DNA from 4 places in the Sphaerotilus microaerophilus genome. Region 1 is predicted to be linked to each of the others. Evidence: predicted binding sites of a transcription regulator. Region 1 holds the regulator's gene; each other region holds the start of a gene.
The links. Region 1 encodes FNR, which switches genes on or off when oxygen is low (the NO sensors DNR and NnrR bind a similar motif). Its sites were predicted from a motif close to TTGATNNNNATCAA; they were not measured.
Positions count from the first base shown of each region.

Region 1 (7,404 bases):
CCCAGCGTGCTCGTGGCACCGAAGGCCAGCATCACCAGTGCGCCGTCGAGCGGCCCGGAGGCCACCGCGGCCACCAGCAGCGCGGCATGCAGCAGGCCGCAGGGCAGCACGGGCCAGAGCAGGCCGATCGCCGTGGCCTTCAGCTCGCCGGGCAGGTGCACCTTGCGGGGCAGGTCGCTGTCCTGCGGCCGCCGCCCGCGCCCGACCTGCTCGGCCCAGGCCTCGATGCTCGGCGGCAGGCGACCGCGCAGCATCAACCACAGCCCCAGCAGCAGCAGGAAGGCCTGCAGGCCGACCCAGACGGGGCGCAGCCAACCGGTGCCCTCCGACAGCGTCTGCAGCCCGGTCACCACCGTGGCAGCGAGCATCCCGGCCACCATGTAGGCGACCAGCCGGCCGACCAGCAGCCCCGCCACGGCGCGCGATGGCCTGGCGGGGTGGCACAGCCGGGCGGCAGCGGCACAGCCGGCGCCGCACATGCCGGCACAGTGCGGCACCCCGGCCACCCCCATCAGGGCGGCCGTGACCACCAGGGCAGCACTCATCGGGTCAACTCAGATCACGCGGGAGAAGCGCTCGCGGGCGCGGTCCACGCGCACGTACTTGTCGAACACCATCGCGATGTAGCGCACGAAGTACCAGCCCAGCGAGGTCAGCTCGAAGCCGTCCTGGTCGAGCTTCAGCAGGCCGGCGTCGGCGTGCTCCTGCAGCGACTCGATCTCGGCGGCGAAGTAGCTGCGCACGTCGATCAGGTGCGCCAGCGCCACCGACTCGTAGCTCAGGCGGCCGTGGCACATGATGGACATGATCACCGCGCGGCGCACCAGGTCATCGCGGCTGAGCGCGAGGCCGCGCACCACCGGCAGGCCGCCACGGCGCAGCGCGTCGTAGTAGTCGTCCAGGGTCTTGGCGTTCTGGCTGTAGGTCGGGCCGACCCGGCTGATCGCCGACACGCCCAGCGCCACCAGATCGCAGTCCGGCTGCGTGCTGTAGCCCTGGAAGTTGCGGTGCAGGCGGCCCTGGCGCTTGGCCTGCGCGAGCGGATCCTCCGGCAGTGCGAAGTGGTCCATCCCGATGTACTGGTAGCCGTGGGCGATGAAGCCGGCGATGGCCTGCGACAGCATGCCGATGCGGTCGCCGCCGGTGGGCAGGATCTCGATCGGGATGCGCCGCTGCGGCTTGAAGCGTGCTGGCAGGTGGGCGTAGCCGTACAAGGCGATGCGGTCCGGGCGCAGCCGAGCCACTTCGCTCACCGTGCGCTGGAAGCTCTCGGGGGTCTGTTTTGGCAGGCCGTAGATGAGGTCGACGTTGATCGAGTCGAAGCCCAGTGAGCGTGCCGAGGCCATCAGCGCATGCACCTGCTCGGCCGGCTGGATGCGGTGCACGGCCTTCTGAACGTCAGCATCGAAGTCCTGTACGCCGAAGGACAACCGGTTGAACCCCAGTTCGGCGAGGTGGGCCAGCCGGTCGTGCGTGACGGTGCGCGGGTCGATCTCGATCGAGTACTCGCCCTTGGGCAGCAACTGCACCCGGCTGCGCAGGGTGGCCATCAGGCCGGAGAGCTCCGCGTCGCTGAGGAAGGTCGGCGTGCCGCCGCCGAAGTGCAATTGCGACACCGGCTGCTCGCGGCCGATCACGTTGGTGACCAGATCAAGCTCGTGCGTCAGCGCCGCCAGGTAGGCCTCGGCGCGGCCGTGGTCACGGGTGACGATCTTGTTGCAGGCGCAGTAGTAGCAGACCGACTCGCAAAAGGGGATGTGGAGGTAGAGCGACAGCGGGCCGCCCGCGCCAGCCACGCCGCCGGTGGCGCGCTGCGTCAGCGCCTGCACGTACTGGTCGGGCCCGAAGGCCTCGACGAAGCGGTCCGCCGTGGGGTAGGAGGTGTAGCGCGGCCCGGGCACGTCCATGCGGCGCAGCAGGTCTTCGCTGAGTACGGGCATGCCCTCTTGGCGTGAGAGCGCACTCTGGCCCTCCACCATATCAACCGTGGTCATTTCTTCCATTCGTGCACTGTGCCCCGATGGCTGGCGTCCATATTGACATAACTCAATCTACCATCGTGCCGACGGGTCGGGGTAGACCCCGATTTGATCTGTCTCGGTCCCGCCTCGCGGGGTCCGCTGCGTGCGTTACGCACGAGCCTCGGTGCGATAATCTCTGACATGACGCAAGAAACCGCACCGCCGTCACGGCTCGAAGCCCTGAAGGTTGCCTGTTCCGCCTGCAACCTCCGCGAACTGTGTCTGCCTGTGGGGCTGACAGACGACGAGATGTTGTCGCTCGATGACATGGTCAGCACGCGGCGCAGCGTGAAGCGGGGCGAAAGTATCTTCCATGCCGGCGACCCCTTTGCCGCGCTCTATGCGGTGCGCACCGGCTTCTTCAAGACCGTGGTGTCGGCCTCCGACGGCCGCGAGCAGGTCACTGGCTTCCAGATGGCGGGTGAGTTGATCGGCCTGGATGGCATCAGCACCGACCGGCATTCCTGTGACGCCGTGGCGCTGGAGGACTCGCAGGTCTGCATGATCCCCTACGGCCAGCTGGAGTCGCTCTCGCGCGAGTTCACGCTGCTGCAGCACCAGTTCCACAAGATCATGAGCCGCGAGATCGTGCGCGACCACGGCGTGATGCTGCTGCTGGGCAGCATGCGCGCGGAGGAGCGCCTGGCGGCCTTCCTGCTGAACCTGACGCAGCGCCTGCAGGCGCGCGGCTTCTCCGCCTCGGCGCTGGTGCTGCGCATGACCCGCGAGGAGATCGGCAGCTACCTCGGCCTGAAGCTGGAGACGGTCAGCCGAACCTTCTCGAAATTCCAGGAGGAAGGCATCCTGGAGGTGAAGCAGCGCGACATCCGCATCATCGAGCAGTCTGCGCTGCAGCGCGTGGTGAACGGCACCAGCGCTTGAGTTGACCCACCCCCGCAGCGGCTCACGCCGCTCCCCCTCAAGGGGGCGCAACCACCGGACCGGCGGAACCGGATCCGCGGTCGCTGCTTGCAAAAGAAAAGACGGGTGTTGACCGAGCGGGTGGGTTACTCCGCCCGGTAGCCGAGTGAGGCGGAGATCTGCCGGGCGGTTTCGCGCAGGCGGTCCATCCAGCCTTCTTCGAGGCGATCCGCGGGAGCGGAGATGGACAGGCCGGCGATGAGGCGCGACTGGTCGTCGTAGATGGCGGCGGCCATGCAGCGCACGCCGAGTTCCAATTCCTCGTTGTCGCGTGCGATGTCGGTCTGGCGCACCCGGGCCAGTTCGCGATCCAGCAAGGCCGGGTCGGTGATGCTGTTGCGGGTGTGCCCGGCCAGGCCGGTGCGGGTGGCGTAGGCGCGCACGCGCTGCGGGTCGTCGTGCGCCAGGAAGAGCTTGCCCACCGACGTCAGGTGCAGTGGTGCGCGGCCACCCACGGCGCGCACGACCTGCATGCCTGAGCGCTCGGAGTAGGTGCGCTCGATGTAGACGATCTCGTCGCCCTGCCGTACCGACAGGTTCACCGGCTGGTGGGTGAGCTTGTGCAGCTCGCGCATCGGCCCGAGCGCGGCGTCACGCACATCCAGCCGCGCCTTCACCAGGTTGCCCAGCTCCAGCAGGCGCATGCCCAGCCGGTAGCTGCCCGCCTCGGGGCGATCCACGAAGCGGCCCACCGCCAAGTCATTCAGGATCCGGTGCGCAGTCGAGGGGTGCAGGCCGGTATGCTCGCTGATCTGCTTCAGGGACACCGGGTCCTGGTGTGCCGCCAGCACATCCAGCAGGGTGAACATGCGCTCCAGGACCTGGATGGTCGGGGTGCTGCCTTCCTTTTTCGTCATGTCGGGGATGTTGAGTCGATGATGGATTTTCGCATGGCGAAAAGAAGATGGTCGAGCTGGCTGTGTGGATATCTGTGCCGGCCGGTGGGGCGGGTGGCTCTGGCGGCTCTGGCTGCGCTGGCGAGTGGGCTGCTGCCGGCCTGGCAGGCCGCTCATGCGGGCGAGGCCACCGAGCCGCCCGCCACGGAGCGGGCACCTGCGGCCTCCGCTGCAGCGGCCTCGGCAGCACCCCTGGTGTTGCGGTGGACGAGGGTGCCCCGGGCGATCGGGCGCATCACCTCGAAGACCTTGGGCGTGGTGATCAACCAGGACGATCCGTATTCGGTCGAGGTGGGTGAGCGCTACGTCCAGCGGCGCCAGATCCCGCCCGGGCATGTGCTGCGCGTGAAGCTGCCGCGCCAGGCGAGCCTGTCTGCAGGGGATGGCGCGCAGTTGCGCGCGGCCATCGAGGCGCACTTCGGCGACGACGTCCAGGGCCTGGCGCTGGTGTGGGCGCAGCCCTACGCGGTGGAGTGCCAGTCCATCACCGCCGCGGTGTCGCTGGGGTTGGAGCCCGGGCTGTGCTCGAACACCTGTGCCAAGGCCACGGGATCGCGCTACTTCAACTCACCCAGCGGTGCGCCCTGGCGGGACCTGGGCCTGCGTCCGTCGATGTTGCTGGCCGCCGGCAGCGTGGACGCGGCCCACGCGCTGATCGAGCGTGGCATGGCGGCCGACGGCAGCCTAGGCCTGCGCGGCTCGCCGCCTGTGCATGCGTATTACATGGTCACGCGCGACGCGGCGCGCAGCGTCCGGCTGCCCCAGTACCCGCCGCCAAGCCTGCTGCGCGGTGTCGCAGTGGCCACCCATGTACAGCAAGGGGACCTGCCGGCGGGCGAGGACCGCCTGTTGCTGGTGCAGACCGGCCTGCCCACGCTCGCGGGCCTGGATCGCCTGAACTGGGCGCCGGGCGCCATGGCCGACCACCTGACCTCCTTTGGTGGGCAACTGGGCGGAGGCAGCGGCCAGACCAGCGCGCTGGCCTGGATCGATGCAGGCGCCACCGCCAGCTATGGCAGCGTCAGCGAGCCCTGCAACCACACGCAGAAGTTTCCCCACCCCCAGCTCGCGCTGCTGCACTACCTGCAGGGCAGCACGGTGCTGGAGGCCTACTGGAAGAGCGTGAAGTGGCCGCAGCAGGGGGTCTTCATCGGCGAGCCGCTGGCCGCCCCGTTTGCCCAGCGCTGAGGCTCCTTGGCGGGATTTCCGCCGCCGAGGCTGGCGCTGCTGCGGGTTTCTCCCAGGTCGCCTTTGCGGCGCGCCAAAGACCGGTGACAGGCCTGTGAAAGCCTGGCAATGCTAAATTCATGGTCTTGATTCTGTAGGTCCTTCCCGTCCCCTTCTCTGGCAACAGTCAAGCCGGGTCGCAATCCGCTAGCCGGTCCAGCCGTGTCGCGGAAGGTTGTTCAACCCATCGGAGTCCTGGATACCGGGACGCAAGGTGAGCGAAAGATGATGCAGCAACACAGGTCGAACTCGCACCTCTTCGGCGGCAATGCGCCTTATGTCGAAGAGATGTACGAGGCGTACCTCGACAACCCGGGCTCCGTGCCCGACAACTGGCGCGACTACTTCGATGCGCTGCAGAACGTTCCCGCCGTCGATGGGAGCGATTCCCGCGACGTCGCGCACGCGCCGGTCATCGAGTCCTTTGCGCAGCGTGCCAAGGCCAACGCCTTTGCCAACAAGGCCAGTTCGGCCGATCTGGCGGTCGCACGCAAGCAGGTCCACGTTCAGTCCCTGATCGCGGCCTACCGCAACGTCGGTCAGCGCTGGGCCGACCTCGATCCGCTCAAGCGCACCGAACGTCCCAAGATCCCCGAACTCGAACCGGCGTTCTACGACCTGTCCGAGTCGGACATGGACATCACCTTCTCGGCGGCGAACACCTACTTCACCAAGGCCGAGAACATGACCCTGCGCGAGATCGTGCAGGCGCTGCGGGAGACCTACTGCAGCACGATCGGCGCCGAGTTCATGCACATCACCGACCAGACGCAAAAGCGCTGGTGGCAGCAGAAACTCGAAAGCATCCGCTCCAAGCCGAGCTTCAACGCCGAACAGAAGAAGCACATCCTCGACCGCCTGACGGCTGCCGAGGGCCTGGAACGCTTCCTGCATACCAAGTACGTCGGCCAGAAGCGCTTCTCGCTCGAAGGCGGCGAGAGCTTCATCGCCGCGATGGACGAGCTGGTCCAGCGCGCCGGCGAGAAGGGCGTGCAGGAAATCGTCATCGGCATGGCCCACCGTGGCCGCCTGAACGTGCTGGTCAACACCCTGGGCAAGATGCCCGCGGACCTGTTTGCCGAGTTCGACCACACCGCGCCGGAAGACCTGCCTGCCGGTGACGTGAAGTACCACCAGGGCTTCAGCTCCGACATCGCCACTGCGGGCGGCCCGGTCCACCTGAGCCTGGCGTTCAACCCCTCGCACCTGGAAATCGTCAACCCGGTGGTCGAAGGCTCGGTGCGTGCGCGCATGGACCGCCGTGGCGACACCAAGGGCCTGCAGGTGCTGCCGGTGCTGGTGCACGGCGACTCGGCCTTCGGCGGCCAGGGCGTGAACCAGGAAACGCTGATGCTGTCGGAGACCCGCGGGTACTCCACCGGCGGCACGGTGCACCTGATCATCAACAACCAGATCGGCTTCACCACCTCCGACCCGCGCGACCTGCGCTCCACGCTGTACTGCACCGACATCGTCAAGATGATCGAGTCGCCGGTGCTGCACGTGAACGGCGACGACCCGGAGGCCGTCGTGCTGGCCACCCAGCTGGCGCTGGAATTCCGCCTGACCTTCCAGAAGGATGTCGTGGTCGACATCATCTGCTTCCGCAAGCTGGGCCACAACGAGCAGGACACCCCCGCGCTGACCCAGCCGCTGATGTACAAGAAGATCGGCGCGCACCCTGGCACGCGCAGGCTCTACGCCGACCGGCTGTCCGCCCAGGGCATGGGCGAGACGCTGGGTGACGACATGGTCAAGGCCTTCCGTGCCGCCATGGACGCCGGCCGCCACACCGTCGACCCGGTGCTGAGCAACTTCAAGAGCAAGTTCGCGGTCGACTGGCAGCCCTTCCTCGGCAAGAAGTGGACCGACTCCGCCGACACCGCAATCCCGCTCACCGAGTGGAAGCGCCTGGCCGAGCACATGACCACGATCCCCGCCAGCGTCAATCCGCACCCGCTGGTCAAGAAGGTCTACGACGATCGCGCTGCGATGGGCCGTGGCGAGATCAACGTCGATTGGGGCATGGGCGAGCACATGGCCTTCGCCTCGCTGGTGGCGGCCGGTTACCCGGTGCGCCTGTCCGGCGAGGACTGCGGCCGCGGCACCTTCACGCACCGCCATGCGGTCATCCATGACCAGAAGCGCGAGAAGTGGGACGAGGGCACCTACATCCCGCTGCAGCACGTGGCCGACGGCCAGGCGCAGTTCACCGTCATCGACTCCATCCTGTCCGAAGAGGCGGTGCTGGGCTTCGAGTACGGCTACGCCTCGGCCGAGCCGAACACGCTGACCATCTGGGAAGCCCAGTTCGGTGACTTCGCCAACGGCGCGCAGGT
Region 1 covers NZ_AP025730.1:2,473,705-2,481,108, forward strand. Annotated here, with positions in the region: gene NGK70_RS10720 (urease accessory protein UreH domain-containing protein) at 1-545, opposite strand, end outside; gene hemN (oxygen-independent coproporphyrinogen III oxidase) at 555-1,940, opposite strand; gene fnr (fumarate/nitrate reduction transcriptional regulator Fnr) at 2,163-2,903, shown strand; gene NGK70_RS10735 (IclR family transcriptional regulator) at 3,029-3,799, opposite strand; gene NGK70_RS10740 (TIGR03790 family protein) at 3,833-5,026, shown strand; gene NGK70_RS10745 (2-oxoglutarate dehydrogenase E1 component) at 5,291-7,404, shown strand, end outside.

Region 2 (7,404 bases), 1.5 Mb from region 1:
CACCTCGGCTGGGCCATCTCGCTGCGCGGCGGCGGGCTGGTCGCGCCGGCCATCCACCATGCCGACCGCCTGAGCCTGCCCGAGCTGATGGACGCCCTGCGTGACCTGGTGCAGCGCGCCCGCAGCGGCGGTCTGCGCAGTTCCGAACTGACCGACCCCACCTGCACCGTCACCAGCCTGGGCGAGCGCGGCGCGGAGAGCGTCTGGGGTGTGATTTACCCGCCGCAGGTGGCCATCGTCGGCTTCGGCCGCGTGGTCGAGCGGCCCTGGGTGGTGGCCGGCCAGGTCCTGCCGCGCCCGCTGGTGCAGCTCACCCTGGCCGCCGACCACCGCGCCAGCGACGGCCACCTCGGCGGCCAGCTGCTCGCTGCCATTGACCGCGCCCTGCAGGCCCCGGACCGCCTCTGATCCCCATCGACTTTCACGATCCCCACCGAACCCCGCGGAGTGCCGCCATGACCCCCTCCGAAGTCCGCTCGCTGGTCGCCGATGTGCTGGCCGGCATCGCCCCCGAGGCCGATCTCGCCAGCGTCGCAGAGCATGAAGACCTGCGCGAGGCGCTCGACCTCGACTCGATGGACTTCATGAACCTCGTCATCGGCCTGAGCCAGCGCAGCGGCCGCAACATCCCGGATGCGGACGTGCCGAAGCTGTTCACGCTGAAGGGGCTGGTGGGCTACCTCGCCGGCTGAGCGACGGCCAGCGCCACGCAGCCCGCCGACCGGGAACGAAAAAGGGCCCGCCAAAGCGGGCCCCAAAAAGCAAGGGACGGGACTCTCGACAGCCGCTCAGACCGCCGGCTCCATCAGCATCAGTCCGGAGGCGGTGTTGGAGATGGGGATGTGGTAGTTGCGGAACACGTCCTTGACCTTGGCGCCCAGCGTGGCGCGGGTGGCCAGCCACATCAGCAGCTCGATGCCCTGGGTGCCGGTCTTTTCGACCAGCTCGTGGCCGCTGAACTGGGTGGCCCACTGCGGGTCGTCGCCGACCAGGCTGTCCATGAACTTCAGGTCGAAGTCCTTGTTGATGAAGCCGGCGCGCTCGCCGTCGAGCTGGTGGCTCAGGCCGCCGGTGCCGAGGATCAGCACCTTTTCATCACCGGCCCAGCTGGCCACGGCGCGGCCGATGGCTTCGCCCAGCTTCCAGCAGCGCTTGGCGCTGGGCACGGGGGCCTGCACGGTGTTGATGCACACGGGCACCACGGTGACAGGCCACTTCTGGTCCGGCCAGAGCAGCGCCATCGGCAGGGTGAAGGCGTGGTCGACCAGCATCTCCTGGCAGGTGGTGAGGTCGAACTCCTCCTCCACCAGCGACTCGATGAGGTGCCAGGACAGCGGCTGGTTGCCGGTGAAGGGCGGCAGGCTCGGGATGCCCCAGCCTTCGTCGGCGTTGACGTAGGTGGGCGCGGCACCGACGGAGAAGGTCGGCATCTTGTCGAGGAAGAAGTTCAGGCCGTGGTCGTTGTAAATGACGACGACGACGTCGGGCTTGTGGTCCCCGAGCCATTGGCGGATGGGGTTGAAGCCGTCGAAGAAGGGCTTCCAGTACGGATCCTGCTGCTTGCCCTTGGCGATGGCACCGCCGATGGCGGGCACGTGCGAAGTGGTGACGGCACCGATGATCTTTGCCATGTGAATCTCTCCGGGTTCTGAGTTTGGGGGGAGGGGCTCAGCCCCGGGCGGCCACGAGCTTGGCCTTGAACTCATCCTTGGTCATGCCGGTCTGCTGGGCACCGATGTCCTGCATGTCCAGCCCGAAAATGCCGGCGAACTTGGCCAGGTAGTAGGCGTTGCCCCCCGCGGCAATGAGCTGCAGCACGTTCTTGGCGCGGATGGCGGCGGCCTGCTGCTCGTTCAGGCCGTACTGGGCCATGTAGCCTTCCTCGTCGGCGAGGAAGGCATCGCGGTTGGCCTTTTCGTTGAAGGAAAAGCACATCTTGTTCAGCGCATAGCCTTTCATGGCCTGCTCGCCGTCGAAGATCACGGTGCCGGGAATCTGGGGCTTGGTGCTCACGCGGGTCTCCTCTAACTCTTGTCGCAGATCAAGCGCGAAAACGCTTGGGCAAGGCCTCCAGTATTGGGCGCATCATCATTGAGAAAAACCCCTTTCAATCGATGTGATCCATGAGCCGTTTCGATCGATCAGCCGATGCCGGCACCGCCCCGCGGCCCGCCCACCTGGACCTGGACGGCCACCTGCTGCAGCTGCTGCTGGCGGTGCACGAGGAGGGCTCGATCACCCGCGCCGCGCAGCGCCTGGGCGTGACGCAGTCGGCGGTCAGCCACCTGCTGGACAAGCTGCGCGGCATCGTCGGCGACCCGCTGTTCGTCAAGTCCGGCCGCGGCATCGTCCCCACCGCGCAGGCCGAGCGGCTGGCGCAGCGCGCCCGGGGCCTGCTCGACGAGCTGCGCGATTTCAGCCTGGCGGCGGGCTTCGAGCCGGCGCGGCTGAGCGAGGTGGTCACCATCGCCGCCAACGACCTGCAGCGCGACCTGCTGCTGCCCGCGCTGCTGCGCCGCCTGCGCCAGGTGGCGCCCGGCGTGACGCTGCGGGTGATCCCGTCCGGCGCGCCGGAACCGGCCATGCTGCGCGACCGCACCTGCCAGCTCGTCATCACGCCGCGCCCGCCGGAGGGCAGCGACATCCTGCAGAAGCGCCTGTTCGAGGACCGCTACCGCGTGTTCTACGACGCCAGCGTGCGCAGTGCGCCCGACGATGCGGCGGAGTACCTCGCGGCCGAGCACGTCACCGTGCTCTACGAGCCGCGGCGCAGCCTAGACATCGACCTCTGGCTGGCTGCGCAGGGCGTGCAGCGCCGCATCGTCGCCACCGTGCCGGGCATGGCCGGGCTGGGCGCCATGCTGCGCGGCGGGCCCTGGCTGGCCACCGCGCCCTCCCTGCTGGCACGCGGCGCACTGCAGGGCCTGGCCTGGGCCGAGGTGCCCCTGCCCACGCCGACCATGCCGATGTACCTGGTCTGGCACCAACGCCACCAGGCCGACCCGGCCCAGCGCTGGCTGCGCGAGCAGCTGGAAGCCGTGGTGGCTGAGGCGGGGCTGGCTGGCGCGGCATCCCGGTCGCAGCCGCCGCTGCCCTGAGCCGAGCGGACAAGGGCGTCAGCCCACGCCCTGCGCGGCCCGATAGGCGCGCGGGCTCAGGCCGGTCAGGCGCTTGAAGAAGCGACAGAAGTAGGCCGGGTCCTCGAACCCCAGCTCGAAGCCCAGCCGCGACACGGGCACCGCCACGTGCACCAGGCGGCGGCAGGCCTCGCGCGCCAGCCGGGCGTGCAGCAGCGCCTGGGCGTTCTGCCCGGTTTCGGCGCGCACCATGCGGTTGAGCCGCTCGGTGGACAGGCCCAGCCGCTCGGCATAGCGCGACACCGGCCAGTGCTCCAGGTAGTGCGACTCCATCAGCACCACCCAGCGGGTGTAGAGCGATTGCCGGTCGGCCGAGGCGGCGCGCCGGCCGCCCTGGGCCCCCTTGGCGCTGTCGCGATCCTCCCGAAGCGCCAGCTGGGCGAGGCGCCAGACCACCGCACGCGCCAGCCACAGCGGCACGGGGCTGCCGGCGTCGGACGCCAGGTGTTCGGCCAGCAGGGCCTCGAACAGCGCCTGCAGCCGCCCCACCTCCGCCCCGTCGGGCGCCGGGCCGAGGCTGCGCGGCCGGGCGAACAGGGTCTGCAGCGCCTCGCCGACGCCGCCCTGCCCGGGGGCCTCGCCCTCGGCCAGCCGGGTGGCATTGACGGTGAAGACATGGCCCTCGCTGCCCGGCGAGAAGCTGAAGGCATGCGCCACCCCCGGCGGGATCACCAGGGCACAGGGCCCCTGCGCCGAGATGCGGGTTTCGTCCAACATCGCCGCCACGCGGCCGGTGCGCAGCCAGAGCACTTGGTGCAAACCCTGATGCACATGGGCGTCGATCTCCCAGTCGTACAGGCGGCTGCGCGAGTCGATGGATTCGATGTGCAGCACCAGGGCACCGGGCCCGCTGGGTACCTCGCCGTAGAGGGTGAAGGCGGGCAGGCGGTCGGGGGTGCGGCGGGGGCGTGCGCCGGGGTCTGGGAGCGTCGGCATGTCAGTAACTCTACGTCAAAAGTGCAAGTCACAGGGGCCTTCCGTCCACTGCACCGCAGCTTGACTTTCCGCAAGAATTGACCCCATCCCACCGCGTGATCGACCCCACGCGATCCGACCCACCCGAGCGCAGGAGACAGGCCATGAGCCTCGGCAGCTTCCATTTCGACCCCTACTCGCCGGCCATCGACGCCGACCCCTTCCCGTACTACAAGCGCCTGCGTGACGAAATGCCCTGCTTCTGGAGCGAGGAAGCCCAGATGTGGATCCTCTCGCGCTATGCCGACATCGTCAGCGCAGGCCAGGACTGGCCCACCTACTCGTCGGCCTCCGGCAACCTGATGACCGAGCTGCCCGGGCGCGCCGGTGCGACGCTGGGCAGCTCGGACCCCCCGAAGCATGACCGCCTGCGCGGCCTGATCCAGCACGCCTTCATGAAGCGCAACCTGATGGCGCTGGAAGAGCCGATCCGCGATGTCGCCAAGGCAGTGTTCTCCCAACTGCAGGGCGTCAAGGAGTTCGACTTCAAGGACGTGTCCTCGCAATTCACCGTCAAGGTGCTGATGGCCGCGCTCGGCCTGCCGATGGGTGACGAGGCCTTCGTCGACGAGCAGATCGTGCGTGACAACGCCGTGCTGATGGTGCAGAGCGACTCGCGCACCCGCACCAAGGGCCCCGAGCACATCGCCGCCTACAACTGGATGCAGGAGTACGCCGGCAAGGTGATCGCGATGCGCCGTGCCGAGCCGCGCAACGACCTGATCAGCAACTTCGCGCTGGCCGAGATCGACGGCGACCGCCTGGACGACCGCGAGGTGCTGCTGACCACCACCACGCTGATCATGGCGGGCGTGGAGTCGCTGGGCGGCTTCATGATGATGTTCGCCTACAACCTGGCCACCTTCGCCGACGCCCGCCGCGCCTGCGTGGCCAACCCGGAGCTGCTGGCCGACGCGATCGAGGAAAGCCTGCGCTTCAACACCTCGGCGCAGCGCTTCCGCCGCCGCCTGATGAAGGACGTCACCCTGCATGGCCAGACCATGAAGGAAGGCGACTTCGTCTGCCTGGCCTACGGCAGCGGCAACCGCGACGAGCGCCAGTACCCGAACCCGGACGCCTACGACATCACCCGCCGTCCGCGCGGCCACCTCGGCTTCGGCGGCGGCGTGCACGCCTGCCTGGGCACCGCGATCGCCCGCCTGGCGGTGAAGATCGCCTTCGACGAGTTCCACAAGGTGGTGCCGGACTACGCCCGCGTGGCCGACCAGCTGGCCTGGATGCCCTCGTCCACCTTCCGCAGCCCGCTGGTGCTGGACCTGGCGGTGCAGTAACCTTTCCGGCCCGGCCGCAGCGGCCCCGACACCCTTCGCGGTGGGCGGGGCCGCAGCCTCGTGCGGGGCCCCGCATTCACTTCCCAGATCTCATCGGTCCACCATGCCCAACATCACCTTCATCGAAGCCAACGGCCAATCCACCACCCTCGACGTGCCGGAGGGGTGGAGCCTGATGCAGGCCGCCACCGCCAATGGCGTCGAAGGCATCCTCGGCGAATGCGGCGGCTCCTGCGCCTGCGCCACCTGCCACTGCTACGTCGACGACCTGATGGCCAAGGTGCTGGCCGCGCCGGCACAAGGCGAGCTGGACATGCTGGAGAACGTGGCCGACGAGCGCCGCCCGAACAGCCGCCTGGCGTGCCAGATCAAGGCCAGCGCCGCGATGGACGGCGCCACCGTCCGCCTGCCCGCTACGCAGGAATGAGCGCTGCCGTGGAAGGCCACATCGTCATCATCGGGGCCGGGCAGGCCGGCACCCAGACCGCCGAAGCGCTGCGCAGCGGCGGCTACACCGGCGCCATCACGATGCTCGGCGACGAGCCCCACGGCCCCTACCACCGCCCGCCGCTGTCCAAGGCCTGGCTGGCCGGCGAGATGGGTGAAGCCCAGCTGGTGATGCGCGCGCCCGAGATGCTCGCCAAGAAGGGCATCACCCTGCGCACCGGCGTGACAGTGGAAGCCATCGACCGGGCCGCCCAGAAGGTGAAGCTGGCCGGCGGAGAAGCGCTGGCCTACACCGGCCTGGTGCTGGCCACCGGCTCCACCCCGCGCAGCCTGCCGCTGCCGGGCATCGGCGCGCCCAACGTGCTGCCGCTGCGCAGCAAGGACGACGCGTCCGCCATCGCCGCGCGCCTGACCACCTGCGCCGAGCGCAGTCTGCCGGTGCTGGTGATCGGCGGCGGCTTCATCGGCCTGGAAGTGGCCGCCACCGCCCGCAAGAAGGGCCTGGCCGTGACGGTGCTGGAAGCCGCCCCGCGCCTGCTCGGCCGCGTGCTGGCACCGCTGCTGTCCGACTGGTACGCCGCGCTGCACCGCGAACACGGCGTGAACCTGGTGCTGGATGCACGCATCGCATCGATCGAAACGGATGCGGCCGGCGAGGCCATCGCCGTCCTGATGACCGACGGCAGCCGCCACCCCTGCGGCCTGGTTGTGCTGGGTGTGGGCGTGGCCGCCAACGACCAACTCGCCGCCGCCGCCGGCCTGGCTTGCGACCGCGGCATCGTGGTGGACGACTGCACCCGCACCGCCGACCCGCTGATCGTCGCTGCCGGCGACTGCACCGCCCGCCAACTCGCCGACGGCAGCCTGCTGCGGCTGGAGTCGGTGCAGAACGCCACCGAACAGGGCAAGTCCGCCGCGGCCGCGTTGCTCGGCCAGCCCCGCCCCTTCACCGCCACGCCCTGGTTCTGGAGCGACCAGTACGACCGGAAGCTGCAGATGGCCGGCCTGTCGGGCGGCGCCGACGCCTGGGCCGTCAGGGGTGACATGGGCGGCGACATGGCAGCGGGCGCGGCCTTCTCGATTTACCACTTCCGCGCCGGGAAGCTGATCGCGGTGGACTCGGTGAACAGCGCCAAGGACCACCTGCAGGCGCGCAAGCTGCTGGACGCGGGTGTGAGCCCGACGCCGGAGCAGGCCGCGGATGGGGGATTCGACCTGGGGACGCTGATTCCGAAGGGGTGATCAGCCGCCCAGCGCAAGCAGGCCACCGTGCCGCAGCACCCACAGCACGATGCCGATGCTGACGAAAGAGGCCAGCGTGGTGCCCACCATGCGCGCCGAGCACAGGCCCTGCAGGCCATGGCGCTGGGCAAAGATGGGGTAGATGCTCAGCATCGGCGCCGCCGCCATCAGGACGGCACAGGCCGCCAGTGTCGGCGCGATCGGACCTACAGGCCCGACCAGCCAGAGCGCGCCGGCCACCGCCAGCGGGTGCAGCAGCAGCTTGCCCAGCGCGACGGGCAGCACCTCGCCGGCCATCGAGCGCATCGACA
Region 2 covers NZ_AP025730.1:930,375-937,778, reverse strand. Annotated here, with positions in the region: gene NGK70_RS04100 (dihydrolipoamide acetyltransferase family protein) at 1-408, shown strand, start outside; gene NGK70_RS04095 (acyl carrier protein) at 456-692, shown strand; gene NGK70_RS04090 (class III extradiol dioxygenase family protein) at 789-1,631, opposite strand; gene NGK70_RS04085 (protocatechuate 4,5-dioxygenase subunit alpha) at 1,669-2,013, opposite strand; gene NGK70_RS04080 (LysR family transcriptional regulator) at 2,124-3,098, shown strand; gene NGK70_RS04075 (helix-turn-helix domain-containing protein) at 3,117-4,073, opposite strand; gene NGK70_RS04070 (cytochrome P450) at 4,217-5,404, shown strand; gene NGK70_RS04065 (2Fe-2S iron-sulfur cluster-binding protein) at 5,508-5,831, shown strand; gene NGK70_RS04060 (NAD(P)/FAD-dependent oxidoreductase) at 5,828-7,093, shown strand; gene NGK70_RS04055 (AEC family transporter) at 7,094-7,404, opposite strand, start outside.
Region 2: a site for FNR is predicted at 2,032-2,045, ahead of NGK70_RS04085 (protocatechuate 4,5-dioxygenase subunit alpha). Genes of this name have one in related genera too.

Region 3 (7,404 bases), 2.4 Mb from region 1:
ACGCCGTCCATGTCCACCGGCAGCATGTAGTTGTGGTACTCGCGTGCCTGGCCGGCGGCATCGCGCAGCCGGTAGGTCACCGAGGGGCCGATGTTGTGCAGCTTCTTGTCGCCCGGCGCTTTGGCGCCCGAGCCCAGGTGCTTATCCAGCGAGCCGATCAGGTCGACCTTGCGCACGTCGGCGCCGCTGCCCGCCTCGCCACCGCCATCGGCGTCACCCGCCAGGTTCTCGACGTTGATCACGCGCAGCGCGGTGAACTCCAGCTGCAGCTGGTCGGCCCGGCCGTCGGCAGCCCGGTTGGTCAGCGTGGTGGAGCTGCCCACCTCGCCCTTGACCAGGAAGGACTGCCCTTCCCGGCCAAAGGGTCGGGCGCGCAGCGTGAGCTTGGAGCCGCCATCGTCGAAGCTGGACTGGTAGATCGCGATGCCGTTGTGGATGTGTGGCTCGTTGACCTTGATCTTGGCCGCGGTGGTTCGGCCATCGCGGTCGTGGATCACCACGTCGCTGGCGAACAGCTTGGGCATGCCGGTGTCGTAGTACTCGACGACGAACTTCTTCAGCTCGATGTCAAAGGGCAGGTCCTGCAGCACCATGCCATCGGTGAGGTTGATCACCGCGGCGCCGTTGCGGCCGTTCTCGGGCACGAAGAGGTTGGCCCGGAAGGTCGGGTTCGACGGGCTGAGGCGGTGCTGCGCGGGCACATCCTTGATCAGCCCGGCGCTGGTGAAGGTGCTCTTGCCCAGCAGCGCCATCTGCGCGCGCACCACCAGGTCGCCGTCGAACAGACCGCCGATGCACACCAGCACGATGGCCGAGTGCGCCGCCAGGTAGCCGATCTTGTTGGCGCTGCCCTGGCGGGCCGCCACCATCACGCCGTTCTCGCGCACCTGGGCGCGGGCCTTCCAGCCATGCTGGGCGAGCAGCCCGGACACGCGCGCGATGGCGGCCTCGCGCCCGAGCGGCAGCTCACCGCTGGCGCGGTGGTGGAAGGCCTTGAGGGACGCCTCGCGGATGCCTTCCTTCCAGTCGCGCAGGTCACGCAGGATCTTCGGGGTGTTGCGGGCGATGCACAGCGTGGTGGAGGTGACCAGGAAGGCCAGGATCAGCAGGAACCAGCCGGCGCTGTAGACCGCATAGAGCCCGATGTGGCCGAACACGTCGGCCCAGAAGGGCCCGAACTGGTTGACGTAGTTGACCGGCGGCTGGTGCTGCTGGACCACGGTGCCGATGACCGAGGCGATGCAGATCAGGGTGAGCAGCGCGATGGCAAAGCGCATCGACGACAGCAGCTCGACCCCGTCCTGGACCCAGCGGGAGCCGGCGCGGACCTCGACACCGCCGGTGCGGTTCTGGGCGTTGGACATGGCGGAACTTCAGTGACGGACAGGCGGCCGGCGCCCGAGGCACCGGCAAGGACGCGAGCATAAGGGGCGCGAGCCCATGACAAAAGGCCGGTGCGAGACCGGCCTTTTGATATGCATCAATTCTGGGGCGTCAGGCCCCGGGCGCTCAGTGCAGGCCGGCGATGTAGTCGGCCACCGCCTTGATCTCGCGGTCGTTCAGCTTGGCGGCCACGCCGGTCATCACGGCGTTGTTCTTGCGAACGCCGTCGCGGAAGCCCTTGAGCTGCAACTCGGTGTAGTCCGAGTGCTGGCCCGCCAGGCGGGGGTACTGCGCCGGGATGCCGGCGCCGCTCGGGCTGTGGCAGCCGGCGCAGGCCGGGATGGAGCGATCGGCGATGCCACCGCGATAGATCTTCTCGCCCAGCAGCACCAGGTCCTTGGTCTTGGCGGCGCCGGCCGGCGCGGCCTTGCTGGCGAAGAAGGCGGCGACGTTCTTCATGTCCTCGTCGCTCAGCGGCGTGGCCATGCCCTTCATGATCGGGTTGTCACGCTTGCCAGACTTGAACTCGCCCAGCTGCTTGGCGAGGTAGTCGGCGTGCTGGCCCTGCAGGATCGGGTTGGCCGGCGCACCACGGGTGCCGTCCGAGGTGTGGCAGGCGGCACAGACCTGGGTGCCGATGGCCTGGCCCTTGGCGATGTCGGCCTTCGCGGCGGGCTTGGTCTCGGCCGCGGCCACGGAGGACGCCAGGGCGGCGGCTGCAAGCAGGGCAAGGAGCGACGGGGCGAATTTCATGGTGGAACGGCGCGGCACACGCGCAAAGGAGGCTTGAGGCTTGGAAGGCGCTTAACTTGTGGATTTTACAATGCCGGCCATGACATCTCATGCAACGGCGCCGCAAGGTGGCGCGCAAGCGACGCGCACGGCCCTCGCCTGGGCCCACACGGCCCGTTTCCTGACCACCGCGAGCCAGCTCGACCAGCTACCGGGCAACGACCTGCCGGAGATCGCCTTCGTCGGCCGCTCCAATGCCGGCAAGTCCACCGCGATCAACACCCTGGCACAGCAGCGGCAGCTGGCGTTCGCCTCCAAGACACCGGGGCGCACCCAGCACATCAACCTCTTCGAGGTTGGCCCGAAGGACGCCCCCGACGCGATCTGGGCCGACCTGCCCGGCTACGGCTACGCCGCGGTGGAGCGCGCCGCCAAGCTGCGCTGGCAGAAGGTCATGGCCGATTACCTGGCGCTGCGCCGCAACCTGAGCGGCGTGGTGCAGATGATCGACTCGCGCCACGGCTTCACCGCGCTGGACCGCCAGCTGCTCGAATGGGTCGCGCCCCGTGTGGGCAACGGCGAGGTGCGCCTGCTGGTGGTGCTGACCAAGGCCGACAAGCTCAACCGCAAGGAAGCGGCCGCCTCGCTGCGCGGCGCCCAGGAGGTGCTGGCGGAGATCGCCACCGACCACTCCGACGTCGGCATTGCCCTGTTCTCGGCCCTCAAGCGCCAGGGCGTCGAGGACGTCGCCGAGGTGCTGCGCGGCTGGTGCGTCGCACCCCCTGCCCCGGCTGAAGCAGCCAAAGCGGGTACACCCGAGCAGCCGGCCGGCTGATTTCGCGCCGGCACTCAGGGCCGGCCGAGCAGCAGGTACAGGCCGGCGCTGCCCAGCGGCGCCCAGGTGATGCCGAAGTACAGCGGCCCGACGCCGGTGTCCGCACCGAGGAACAGGCTGCCGCCCCAGCGCAGGTCGCTGCCGTGCACGCGGCCGGGGTCGTCCCAGGCGTTGCCGGCCTCCAGCGTCGCCCCGGCGAAGAAGCCGCGCGTCAGCACCGGCTGCTGGTTCAGCCGCAGCGTGTACATCAGCCGGCCGAGCAGCACCTGGTTGCCCGAGAGCTGGTCCGTCTTGTAGCCAGAGAGGTTGTGGAAGCCGCCCAGGCTGTACTGGGCCGGCCCCTGGGTCGATTGCTGGAAGGCCTGGCGCAGGCGCAGGCTGGCGTCCAGCGTGTGGCGATCCTGGCTGGTGACGAGGTGCGCATCGGCCTCGATGCGGTGGAAGCCCTGCGCCGAACCGGCCGCGCGCTCGGTCTCGACGCGGCGCTGGCCCACCAGTCCCTGCAGCCGCAGGCGCCAGCCCCGGCGCGGAAAGCTGGCGTGGTCGAGCTGGTCCACCACCAGCCCGGCGCGCAGGCCACGCTCGCGGCTGTGCATCGTCAGCAGGGCGTCGCCCGGGTCCTCGCTGCCGCCCAGCCCCGCGATGATCTCCGGATCGACGCGCAGCGCCTCGTACACCGCCCCGATGCGCCAGGCGCCCCAGCGGCCCCAGGGCTGGCCGAATTCGGCCGCCAGGGCCGCCTTGCCGCGCACGTAGCGGCCGGTCATCGGCAGGTCGCGCGCGCTCTCGCCGGGCTCCGGGCGGGCGTAGGCCGTCATGCGGCGGCGCTCCAGGTCCCCGGAGAGCGCGAAGAACCAGTCCGAGCGCAGCGAGCGCTGCGGGCCCAGCGGTTGGTACCACTCGCTGAACCAACGCGGCACCGAGCCGATCTGCAACCGGTTGCGCCACTCGCCGCCGCTGTCGTTGAGCCAGTGGCGGTTGTGCGCCAGCTTGATGTTGAACTCGCCCCGGCCGGCAAAGTCGCTCTGCAGGTCCAGCCCCAGGCCGAAGTAGTGCGGCCCCCAGGGCTTTTCCCGCAGCGCGAACACCAGCCCGGTGCCGGCCGGCAGGTCCTCGACGCGGTAGTCGGCGTGCAGGTAGTCGCCGGTGGAGGCCAGGGCGCGGCTGTCGCGCTCCGCGGCACCGATCTCGAAGGGCCGGCCCGGCTGGCTGATCAGGATGCCGGCGAAGTGCTCCGGCTGGCTGATCTCGCTGCCCTCGAAGCGCAGCGAGGTGATCGACCGCGGTGGCATCGGGTCGCGGCGCGCGGCGGCCAGCCGGGCCGTGTGCGTGGCCCAGGCCGGCTCGTCCAGCGCCAGGCGTTGCAGCGCGCGACTCAGGCTGGCGGCGTGGCGCTCGCCCAGGCCGATCAGCTCGCCGGCCCGGCCGAAGTCGCCCGAGCTGAGCCGCCCCAGGTCGGGCGCGATCAGCAGGTCGTGTTCGGGGCGCAGGCTGGCCAGCGAGCGCTGCACGTTCTGCTCGGTCAGGATGTTGATCATCTGGGCGGTGAGCCCGACCACCGTGCCCAGCGTGTCGCGCGCCGCCAGCGGGGTGCCGATGTTGACGGCGATCACCACGTCCGCGCCCATCGCGCGCGCCACGTCCACCGGCAGGTTGTCCACCAACCCACCGTCGCCCAGGATGTGCCCGTTCACCTCGCTGGGCGGGAAGACGCCCGGCACCGACATGCTGGCGCGCAGCGCCTGCGCCAGGTCGCCGTCGCGGAAGACCACCGCCTGGCCCGTTTCCATGTTGGTGGCCACGGCGCGGAAGGGGATCGGCAGCGCGTCGAAGTCCGGCGTGCGCCGCACCGGCAGCGTGTAGCGGCGTAGCAGCAGCTCCAGCCCGCGGCTGGACACCGAGCCCAGCGGCAGCATCGGCTCGCCGGTCTCGCGGCGCAGGCCCACTTCCACCGCGGGGGCGATCTCGAAATCCTCCTCCTTGCGGCGCTGGCTCAGGCTCTCGCGGCGGATGCGGCTGGCGAACAGTGCGTCCCAGTCCAGCCCGAGCAGCTCGCGCTCCAGGTCGGCAGCGCTCATCCCGCTGGCATAGAGGCCGCCGATGATGGCGCCCATCGACGTGCCGGCAATCACGTCCACCGGGATGCGCTCGCGCTCCAGCACCTTCAGCACGCCCACGTGCGCCAGCCCGCGCGCACCGCCGCCCGACAGCACCAGGCCGATGCGCGGGCGCCGGGCAGCAGGCAGGGGCCCCCCGGCGGTCGCCAGGGCGACTTCCGTCGCGACGTTGCTGGAAACCGGCATCGCCGGGGATGACAATGGTGCCGTCGCCGCGACCAGCATCGCCACGCAGGACACCCAGAAACACAACGGCCCTCTCATGAGGGCCGATTGTCGGGGTGCGCGTACGTCAGGCCAGCGCGGCGTGGCCGCGCCGTTGGGCGCTCACATCAGCGCATGCGGCACGCCCCCGCGGCGGCTCTCCTGGCTGCTCTCGCAGGCCACGCAGCGCAGCGCCTGGGGCTGCACCTTCAGCCGCGCCAGCGGAATTTCGCTGCCGCAGTCCGCACACATGCCGTAATCGTCGTCGTCCAGGCGCTTGAGGGCCGCGCCGATCTCGGCCAGCTCGTGGCGCTCGTGGTCGGTGAAGGCCAGGTCCACCTCGCGATCGGCGTCGCGCTGCGGGCCGTCGTCGCCGTCCTGCAGCAACAGGTCGCGGGCGTGCTGCACGCGCGAGGCGCCGTCCTGATGCAGGGCGAGCGTGCCCAGCAGGGCTTCACGGCGCTTCAGCAACTCGCTGCGCAGTGCGTCGCGCTGGGTGGTGTCCAGGGGCGCATTCATCCGGATCTCCTGTGGCGGTTGGGACGGGGGACTTGCTTGACCGCATCGTGACACCGTCGGACTCCCCCTGGATTGACAGGTGTCAACGCCCGGTCGCTGGCAGTGTGCTCCCTAGAATGCTCCGAGCCGCACCCTGCGGCGCCTTTTTTGCGGTGCCCCTGCCCATCCCATGAGTGCCACTCCGCCCCCCTCGACCACAGCACCGCTGGCCGACCCGACCGCCCCGGCGACCCCGGTGGCCCTGCCTGCGCGTTGTGAGGTGCTGGTGGTCGGCTCCGGCCCGGCCGGCAGCGCCTGTGCCACGGTGCTGGCCGAGGCCGGCGTGGACGTGTGGCTGATCGACCAGCAGGACTTCCCGCGCGAGAAGGTCTGTGGCGATGGCCTGATCCCGGACGCCCACCACGCCCTGGCCCGCCTGGGCCTGCTCGACCAGGTGATGGCGCAGGCCTGCCACGTCAGCCACGTGCGCTGCGTCGGCCCCAGCGGCGGGCAGGTGGACGTGCCCGGCCGCCTGGCGGTGCTGCCGCGCCGGCAGCTCGACTGGCTGCTGCAGCGCCACGCCATCGCCCGCGGCGCGCACTGCCTGACGCCGGTGAAGTTCGAGGGCCTGATCGAGGACGAGGCGCCTGCGACCCACGGGGGCGGCGCCCGGGTGGTCGGTGCGCGCCTGCGCCATGCCGGCGCGCTGCACGAGCTGCGTGCCGACTGGGTGGTGCTGGCCACCGGCGCGGCGATGCCGCCGATGCTCGCGGCCGGGCTGTGCACCCGGCGCACGCCCAGCGGCATCGCTCTGCGTGGCTACGTGCGCAACCCGGCCGTGGTGGCGAACCAGCGCACGATGGACGTGGTCTGGCACCGCGACCTGCGCCCGGGCTACGGCTGGATCTTCCCGGTAGGTGACGCCACGTTCAACATCGGCGTGGGCGCCTTCTTCGACACCCGGGGCGACGGCCGCAGCGTCGCGGCGGACGCCAACCTGCGCGAGGTCTTCGACGCCTTCACCCGTGTCTACGCCCCTGCGAAAGCCTTGATGGACGGCGGCGAGTTCGTCGGCGAACTCAAGGGCGCACCGCTGCGCTGCACGCTGGGCGGTGCCGAAACCGGGCGACCCGGCCTGCTGGCCACCGGCGAGGCCATCGGTTCGACCTACGACTTCACCGGCGAGGGCATCGGCAAGGCGCTGGAAACCGGCCTGCTGGCGGCTGATGCCCTGCTGCGCGGCCGCCGGGCCGGCGCGAACGACGCCGCGGTCTGTGCCGACTACGGGGCCGGCGTGCGTCGCCTGCAGCCGCGCTTTGCGCTCTACGAGCGCGCCAACGGCGTCAATCGCCACCCCTGGCTGGCTGATCTGGTGATCTGGCGCGCCCGGCGCAGCCCGCGCCTGCTGCGACGCATGAGCGGCGTGCTCGACGAGACCAGCAACCCCGGCCACCTGCTCTCGCTGCGCGGCCTTTTCAAGCTGTTCGCCGAATAGCCGCTGTCGGTTGCGGTTCAGTCCAGGCTGCTGATCGACTCGCCGATCACGAAGATCTCGGTGCGCCGGTTGGTGGCCCGGCCTTCCGGCGTGCCGTTGTCGGCAATGGGCTTGCTCATGCCCAGCCCGCGTGCGGACAT
Region 3 covers NZ_AP025730.1:107,013-114,416, reverse strand. Annotated here, with positions in the region: gene NGK70_RS00515 (cytochrome c biogenesis protein ResB) at 1-1,364, opposite strand, end outside; gene NGK70_RS00510 (c-type cytochrome) at 1,510-2,136, opposite strand; gene yihA (ribosome biogenesis GTP-binding protein YihA/YsxC) at 2,216-2,950, shown strand; gene NGK70_RS00500 (patatin-like phospholipase family protein) at 2,965-5,253, opposite strand; gene NGK70_RS00495 (TraR/DksA family transcriptional regulator) at 5,395-5,790, opposite strand; gene NGK70_RS00490 (NAD(P)/FAD-dependent oxidoreductase) at 5,960-7,264, shown strand; gene NGK70_RS00485 (OmpA family protein) at 7,282-7,404, opposite strand, start outside.
Region 3: a site for FNR is predicted at 5,863-5,876, ahead of NGK70_RS00495 (TraR/DksA family transcriptional regulator). Genes of this name have one in related genera too.

Region 4 (7,404 bases), 2.6 Mb from region 1:
CCGCCTGCGGCACCGTGACCACCATCGCCAGCATCGGTGTGGCCAGCGAGCCGATGCCCGAGGCGAAGCCGGACTTGGACAGCCCGATCAGCAGCGCTGCAGGCAGTGCCAGCGCGTAAAAATGCCACTCCGTGATGAAGGCACCCGCCAGCCAGTCGGCGGTCACGCGACGGCCCCGGGATGATTCGGGCGGGCCACGTCAGACGATCGCGCAGGCGTCGTCGAAGTCCAGCCGCGCCGCCCGGGGGCGCAGGCCGGCGGGGTCGCCATAGCCGAGGTTGCAGACCACCAGGCTCTTGACGGCCGTACCGGCCCAGAACTCCGCGTCCACCGCGGCGGCGTCGAAGCCACCCATCGGGCCGCAGTCCAGCCCGAGCGAGCGTGCGGCGAGGATGAAGTAGCCGATCTGCAGCCCGCCGTTCAGCGTGGACATCGCCTCGCGCGCGGTCGGCTGGCCGGCCAGGCGCTCGCCCACCGCGGCCATGTGCGGCGCCAGCGTCGGCATGCGGGTGTGGAAATCGACATCGCGGCCCAGGATGGCCACCACCGGCGCAGCACCGGTCTTGGCGCGGTTGCCCTCGGCCATCAGCGGCAGCAGACGCGCACGTGCCTCGGCCGACTGCACGAAGCGCACCCGCAGCGGGCTGATGTTCATCGCCGTCGGGCCCCACTTGGCCAGGTCGTAGAGCTGGCGCAGGGTCTCGGGCGCCACCGCCTCGTCGCGCCAGGCGTTGTGGGTGCGGGCTTCGGTGAAGAGCTGGGCCAGGGCGGCGGTGTCGAGGGCGTGGCGCATCGTGCAGGGTCTCGTGGTGCTTGATGAGGTGAAGGACGGGGGATGGAGGGACAGGGAGAAGGCCGGACGGGCAGAATTGTGCGATGTTCACCCCCAGCCAGCACGACGTTCGGACTTTCTTCTGCGAGGCCTGGCGCAAGCAGTGCGCCGGCGAGCCGCTCTCGCCGATGGACACGCTCGCCGCCGAGTGGATCGCCCGTCACCCGGAGTACCACGCCGAGCTGTCGGACCTGGAGGCCGCGCTGACGGCGGTTTACACGGTCGAAGACGGGCAGAAGGGCCGGACGAACCCCTTCCTGCACCTGTCGATGCACCTGTCGATCAGCGAGCAGTGCTCGATCGACCAGCCGCGCGGCATCCGCCAGGCCGTCGAGTTGCTGGCCGCGAAGCGCAGCGACCTGCACGCCGCCCACCACGAGGTGATGGACTGCCTGGGCGAAATGATCTGGGCCTCCCAGCGCAGCGGCCAGCCGCCCGATCCGCACGCCTACCTGGAGCGGGTGCGCAGCCGCGCCACCCGCTGAACCGGCGCGGCCCTGCCCCACCCCTGTCCCACCCCTGCGCCGCCTCCGCCCACCTGAATGCCCCTCGATTGCAACGGGCGCGCTGCGGACAGGCCGCCGCGCCGCGCCGCAAGCGCCTGCTAGTCTTTGCCGATGTCTGCCCCGCCTTCCGAATCCTCCCCGCCGACATCCGCCGCGCAGCAGGCGGCACGGCCCAGCGCCGCCGTCGCCGCCACCGCGCTGGGGCTGCTGCTGGGCCTGCAGCCGCTGACCACCGACCTGTACCTGCCGGCCTTCCCGGCCCTGACCCGCGACCTGGGCGCGCCGATGCACCTGGCACAGCTCACCATGTCGGCCCTGTTGCTGGCCTTCGGTGCGGCCCAGCTGGTCTGGGGCCCGCTGGCCGACCGCTGGGGCCGCCGCCCGGTCCTGCAGGCCGGGCTGCTGCTGTACATCCTGGCCAGCCTGGGGGCCATGCTGGCGCTCGACATGCACGCGCTGGTGGCCGCGCGCATCGTGCAGGGCCTGGGTCTGGCCGCCGCGGTGGTGGTGGCGCGCGCGACGGTGCGTGACCTGTACGAACCGCATGAGGGCGCGCACGTGATGTCGCTGGCACTGTCCGGCCTGGGGCTGATCGCGATCAGCAGCCCGGTGATCGGCGGCTTTGTGGCGCAGCAGTTCGGCTGGCGTGGGACCTTTGCCTTCATCGGCCTGAGCACGCTGGCGATCGCCGTGTTCGTCTGGCTGAAGCTGCCCGAGACGGTGCCACAGCGCAACCTGCGCGCCCTGCACCCGCCCACGTTGGCGGCCAACTGGCGGCGCATCCTCGTGCACCCCACCTTCCTGGCCTGGTCCAGCCTGACGGCCTGCACCTACGGCGCGCTGTTCATCTTCCTGGCCGGCTCGTCCTTCGTCTACATCGACACGCTCGGCCTCTCGCCCACGCTGTACGGCCTGGTGCTGGGCTCCAGCTCGATCTCCTACCTGATCGGCACCTTCGTCTGCCGCAGCTGGCTGGTGCGCCTGGGCATGACCGGCACCATCGGCCGCGCCAGCTATTTCACCCTGGCGGGCGGCCTGTCGATGGGCGCACTCTCGCTGGCGGGAGTGCAGGCGATCTGGGCCATTGCCCTGCCGCAGATGGCGATCGCCTTCGGCCACGGCATGCACCAGTCCTGCGGCCAGGCCGGCGCGGTAGGCCCCTTCCGCGACCAGGCCGGCACCGCCGCCGCGCTGGCCGGCTGCCTGCTCGCCACCGTGGCCTTCGGCATCGGCCGCTGGCTGGGCTGGGCAATGGACGGCACAGCCCGCCCGATGGCGCTGGGCATCGCCTTCTGGGCCACGCTGACCGCCGTGGTCGGCTGGACGCTGGTGCGCCGCCACGGCGCGCCTGGCAGCGCCCTGCCGGCGGGCGCCGCGGCCAGCCGGGGCTGATCCCCCACGGAGGCAGGCGGCGGCGGCGCTGCTCTAATCGACCACATGGATCCCCGTTGCCTCCCCGTGCTGGCCATCGCCGGCCCCACCGCCAGCGGCAAGACCGCCGCAGCCCTGGCGCTGGGCCGCGCCTGGCGCTCGGCCGGCGTGCCGGTGGAGATCGTCAGCGTCGACTCCGCGCTGGTCTACCGCGGCATGGACATCGGCACCGCCAAGCCCAGCGCCACTGAGCTGGCCGAGTTCCCGCACCACCTGATCGACCTGATCGAGCCGACGCAGGCCTACTCCGCGGCCGAGTTCGTCACCGACGCGACCCGGCGGGTCGGCGAGATCCGTGCGCGCGGCGCGCTGCCGCTGCTGGTGGGTGGCACGATGCTCTATTTCAAGGCGCTGTTCGGTGGCATGGACGCCCTGCCCTCCGCCGATGCCGCGGTGCGCGCCGCCATCGACGCGCGCGCCCGGGAGCTCGGCTGGCCGGCGCTGCACGCCGAGCTGGCGCAGGTGGACCCTGTCACCGCCGCCCGGCTGGCACCGCGCGACGCCCAGCGCATCCAGCGCGCGCTGGAGGTCTGGCAGGTCAGCGGCCAGCCGCTGTCGAGCTTCCACAGCGGCCGCTTCGACCGCGACGCCCATGCCGACCGCGCGCCGCTGGCCATCGCCGGCCTGCCCTGCCGGCTGGTCGCGCTGGAGCCCACCGACCGCGCCTGGCTGCACGCGCGCATCGCCCGGCGCTTCGAGCAGATGCTGGCCGAGGGGCTGATGGACGAGGTGCAGCGCCTGCGCCAGCGCGGCGACCTGCACCTGGATCTGCCCTCGATGCGCTGCGTCGGCTACCGCCAGGCCTGGGAACTCATGGACAGCGGGCTCGACGGCGCGGCGCCGATGGCGACGCTGGCCGAGCGCGGCATCGCCGCCACGCGCCAGCTCGCCAAGCGCCAGCTCACCTGGCTGCGCAGCCTGCCGCAGCGTGAAGTCCTGACCTGCGACGCGCCCGACGCGCTGGCTACACTGCTGGCGCGCTTCGGCCCCGCCGCTTCCGGTACGGGTGGCGCACCGGCGCCATGACCCCAGCCTCCACCGCCCCCTCCGCCGCCCTGCCCCCCTCCGCCGCATCGCCCCTGCCGCCCGGCACAGCGCCCGGCACCGCGCCCGCGCTGCTGGAGGTGCACGGCCTGGCCAAGCACTACGGCAACACCCCGGTGTTCCAGGAGGTCTACCTCAGCGTGGGCCGCGGCGAGGTGGTGGCCCTGCTGGGCGAATCCGGCGTGGGCAAGTCGACCCTGCTCAACTGCATCGCCGGGCTGGACCAGGCCGACGTCGGCACGGTGCGCATCGCCGGCCACGACGTGGGTGGCCTGAGCGAGCACGCCGCCTCGCTGCTGCGGCGCACCAAGCTGGGCTTCGTCTTCCAGGCCTTCCATGTGCTGCCGCACCTGAGCGTGGCCGACAACGTCGCCCTGCCGCTGCTGCTGCAGGGCCTGCGCGAGCGCGACGAGGTGGAGCACCGCGTGCGCGCGATGCTCGAAGCCGTCGGCCTGCCCGGCTTCGGCGCACGCCAGCCGCGCCAGCTCTCCGGCGGCCAGCTACAGCGTGTGGCGATCGCCCGCGCGCTGGTGCACCGCCCGGCGCTGATCCTGGCCGACGAGCCCACCGGCAACCTCGACCCGGCCACCGCCGCGCGCATCCTCGACCTGCTGGTCACGCAGGCGCGCGCCCAGAACGCCGCCTGCCTGATCGTCAGCCACGCGCCGGCCGCCACCGAGCGCGCCGACCGCAGCCTCTGGCTCACGCCCGAAGGCATCGAGAACCTGGCCCCCGGCGACCTGCTGCGCCACCTCGCCCAGGGCCACGGCGGCGCCACACCGCCCACGCCGCCCACAGCAGCCACGCCGCTGTCGCCACCGCCGCCACGCGATACAACTGCTGACAACTGAGGCCCGGGACCGACGCGCCCGAATTGACTCCGGTCAAGTGCGCATCGTGTGCAATCGGTCACAGTTCGCAGCTTTTCCCACCGCCTTCCCGGGATCCTCGCGCTGCGGGGCGCCGTCCGGAATCCGCCATGCCGATCGAGCTGTTCCGCCAGGGCGAGTGCCTGCGCCTGATGTTCTGCGACCTGCACAACGAGCATGGCGAGGCGGTGCAGAGCAATCAGTTCCTGCTGGTCAACGGCGACACCGGCGCGATCATCGACCCCGGCGGCAACCTCGCCTACCACCCGCTCTACCTGGGCATGGTGGAGCACTTCCCGCCCACGCGGCTGTCGGCCATCCTGGCCTCGCACGCCGACCCGGACATCATTGCTTCGCTGGACCGCTGGATGACCGGCACGCCCGCGCAGGTCTACATCTCCACGGTCTGGGAGCGCTTCGTCCCGCACTTCTGCAAGCCCGGCAAGACCGAGGGCCGCATCCTCGGCATCCCCGATGCGGGCATGCACATCCGCGTCGGCCTGGGGGACATCGTCGCGCTGCCGGCGCACTTTCTGCACGCCGAGGGCAACTTCCAGTTCTGGGACCCGTCCAGCCGCATCCTGTTCTCCGGCGACCTGGGCGTGTCGCTGGGGCTGGACCCGCGCCGGCCGATCCGCTCGCTGCGTGAGGCCATCCCCTACATGGCGCCCTTTCACCGGCGCTACATGTCCAGCAACAAGATCCTGCGGCTGTGGGCGCAGATGGTCGCCGGCCTGCCGATCGCGATGATCGCGCCGCAGCACGGCGCCCCGCTGGTCGGGCCGGCGGTGCAGGAGTTCATCGCCTGGGTGCAGACGCTGGAGTGCGGCATCGACCTGATGACGCCGGAGCACTACGCCCTCCCCGCCTGAACAGGCAGTCCACGGCCCCGGCGACGGGCGCCCGTCGCCGACCTGAGCGACACTGCAGGGCCCCGCGCCGCTGCCATGCCCCCACCGCCCAAGCCCCCCGCCGAGAACATCGTCGCCCCGCGGCCCGGGCGCACGGACGACAGCATCGACCCCACCGCCCCCACGCTGCCCACGGTCGCCCGCGCCGCCCCCGGGCGCCAGCCGCGCCTGCTGGTGACCCTGATGCTCGCGCAGTGGCGCCACCACCCGGGGCAGACCCTGCTGGCGGTGCTGGCCATCGCGCTGGGCGTGGCGCTGGCCTTTGCGGTGCACCTGATCAACGCCTCGGCGCTGGCCGAGTTCGGCCAGGCGGTGCGCGCCGTCAACGGCCAGCCCGACGCGGTGCTGCGCCCGGCCGAGGGCACCCGGCTCGACGAGGCCGCCTACCCGCGCGCCGCGCTGCATCCGCAGGTGGCGCTGGCCAGCCCGGTGCTGGAGATCGACACCCAGACCCTCGCCCCCCGCCGCGCCGATGCCGCCTCCGGCAGCGGCAGCGCACCCACCGCCCCCCGCGCCGGCCTGACCCGCGGCGCCAAGCAGGCGGTGCGGGTGCTGGGCATCGACGCACTGCGCGCCCCCGCCCTGGCCCCGGACCTGCTGCCGCGCCCGCGCGAAGGCGCCGACCGCCTCGCCCTGCTCGACCCCGACCGCGTCTTCCTCAACCCCGCCGCGCAGCGCCTATTGGGAGGCTCTGGCAGCTCGGGCGGCCTGCCCGAGGCGGTGCAGCTGCAGTCCGGTGAGCGCATGCTCTCGCTGCGCGTGGCCGGCAGCGTCGCGGCCGAGGGCCCGCCACTGGTGGTGATGGACCTGGCCGGCGCGCAGCAGCACTTCGGACACCTCGGCCAGCTGAGCCGCATCGACCTGCGCCTGGCCGCCGGCACGGACGCCACTGCGCTGCTCGATCAGCTCAACCGGGGCCAGCCCGGCGCGGCCCGGCTGCGCCTGGCGCCGGTGCAGGAAGCGGCCCAGCGCGTGTCCAACCTCTCCCGCGCCTACCGCGTCAACCTGGGCGTGCTCTCGCTGGTGGCGCTGTTCACCGGCGCCTTCCTGGTCTTCTCCGTGCAGTCGCTGGGCGTGGCCAAGCGCGTCCCGCAGTTGGCGCTGCTCGGCGTGCTGGGCATGGCCGCGCGCGAGCGGCTGCGGCTGGTGCAGGTGGAATCGCTGGCGCTGGGCGTGGTGGGCGCGCTGCTCGGGCTGGCGCTGGGCACGGCGCTCGCCGCCCTGGCGCTGCAGTGGCTGGGCGGCGACCTGGGCAGCGGCCTGATCGGTGGCCAGACCGGCGGTGGGGCCCCGCCGCTGCAGTGGTCCACCGGCGCGGCGCTGGTCTACGGCGCGCTCGGCCTGCTGGCCGCCTGGGTGGGCGGCTGGCACCCGGCCCGGCAGGCGGCGCGGCTCGCCCCGGCACTCAGCCTCAAGGGCCTGGGGCACGACGGCCGCCGCCAGCGCGGCGCCTGGCGCGGGCCGGCCCTGCTGATCGGCGGCGTGCTGCTGGCCTTCCTGCCGCCGCTGGGTGACCTGCCACTGGCGGCCTACCTGAGCGTGGCGCTGCTGCTGCTGGGCGGCATCCTCTGCGTGCCGATGGGCGTGGGCGGCCTGCTCGCGCTGCTGCGCACGCCCCTGCAGCCGGTGGCGCTGCTGGCCATCGAGCGCGCCCGCGACCAGCGCGCCACCGCCACCGTCGCCGTGGCCGGCGTGGTCGCCAGCCTGGCGCTGGCCGTGGCGATGACGGTGATGGTGGCGAGCTTCCGCGACTCGGTGACCCGCTGGCTCGACCAGGTGCTGCCCGCCGATCTCTACGCCCGCACCGCCAC
Region 4 covers NZ_AP025730.1:5,047,571-5,054,974, forward strand. Annotated here, with positions in the region: gene NGK70_RS21605 (sulfite exporter TauE/SafE family protein) at 1-166, opposite strand, end outside; gene NGK70_RS21610 (malonic semialdehyde reductase) at 200-793, opposite strand; gene NGK70_RS21615 (DUF1841 family protein) at 877-1,317, shown strand; gene NGK70_RS21620 (multidrug effflux MFS transporter) at 1,450-2,730, shown strand; gene miaA (tRNA (adenosine(37)-N6)-dimethylallyltransferase MiaA) at 2,776-3,795, shown strand; gene NGK70_RS21630 (ABC transporter ATP-binding protein) at 3,885-4,664, shown strand; gene NGK70_RS21635 (oxygen-binding di-iron domain-containing protein) at 4,793-5,554, shown strand; gene NGK70_RS21640 (FtsX-like permease family protein) at 5,777-7,404, shown strand, end outside.
Region 4: a site for FNR is predicted at 4,688-4,701, ahead of NGK70_RS21635 (oxygen-binding di-iron domain-containing protein). Genes of this name have one in related genera too.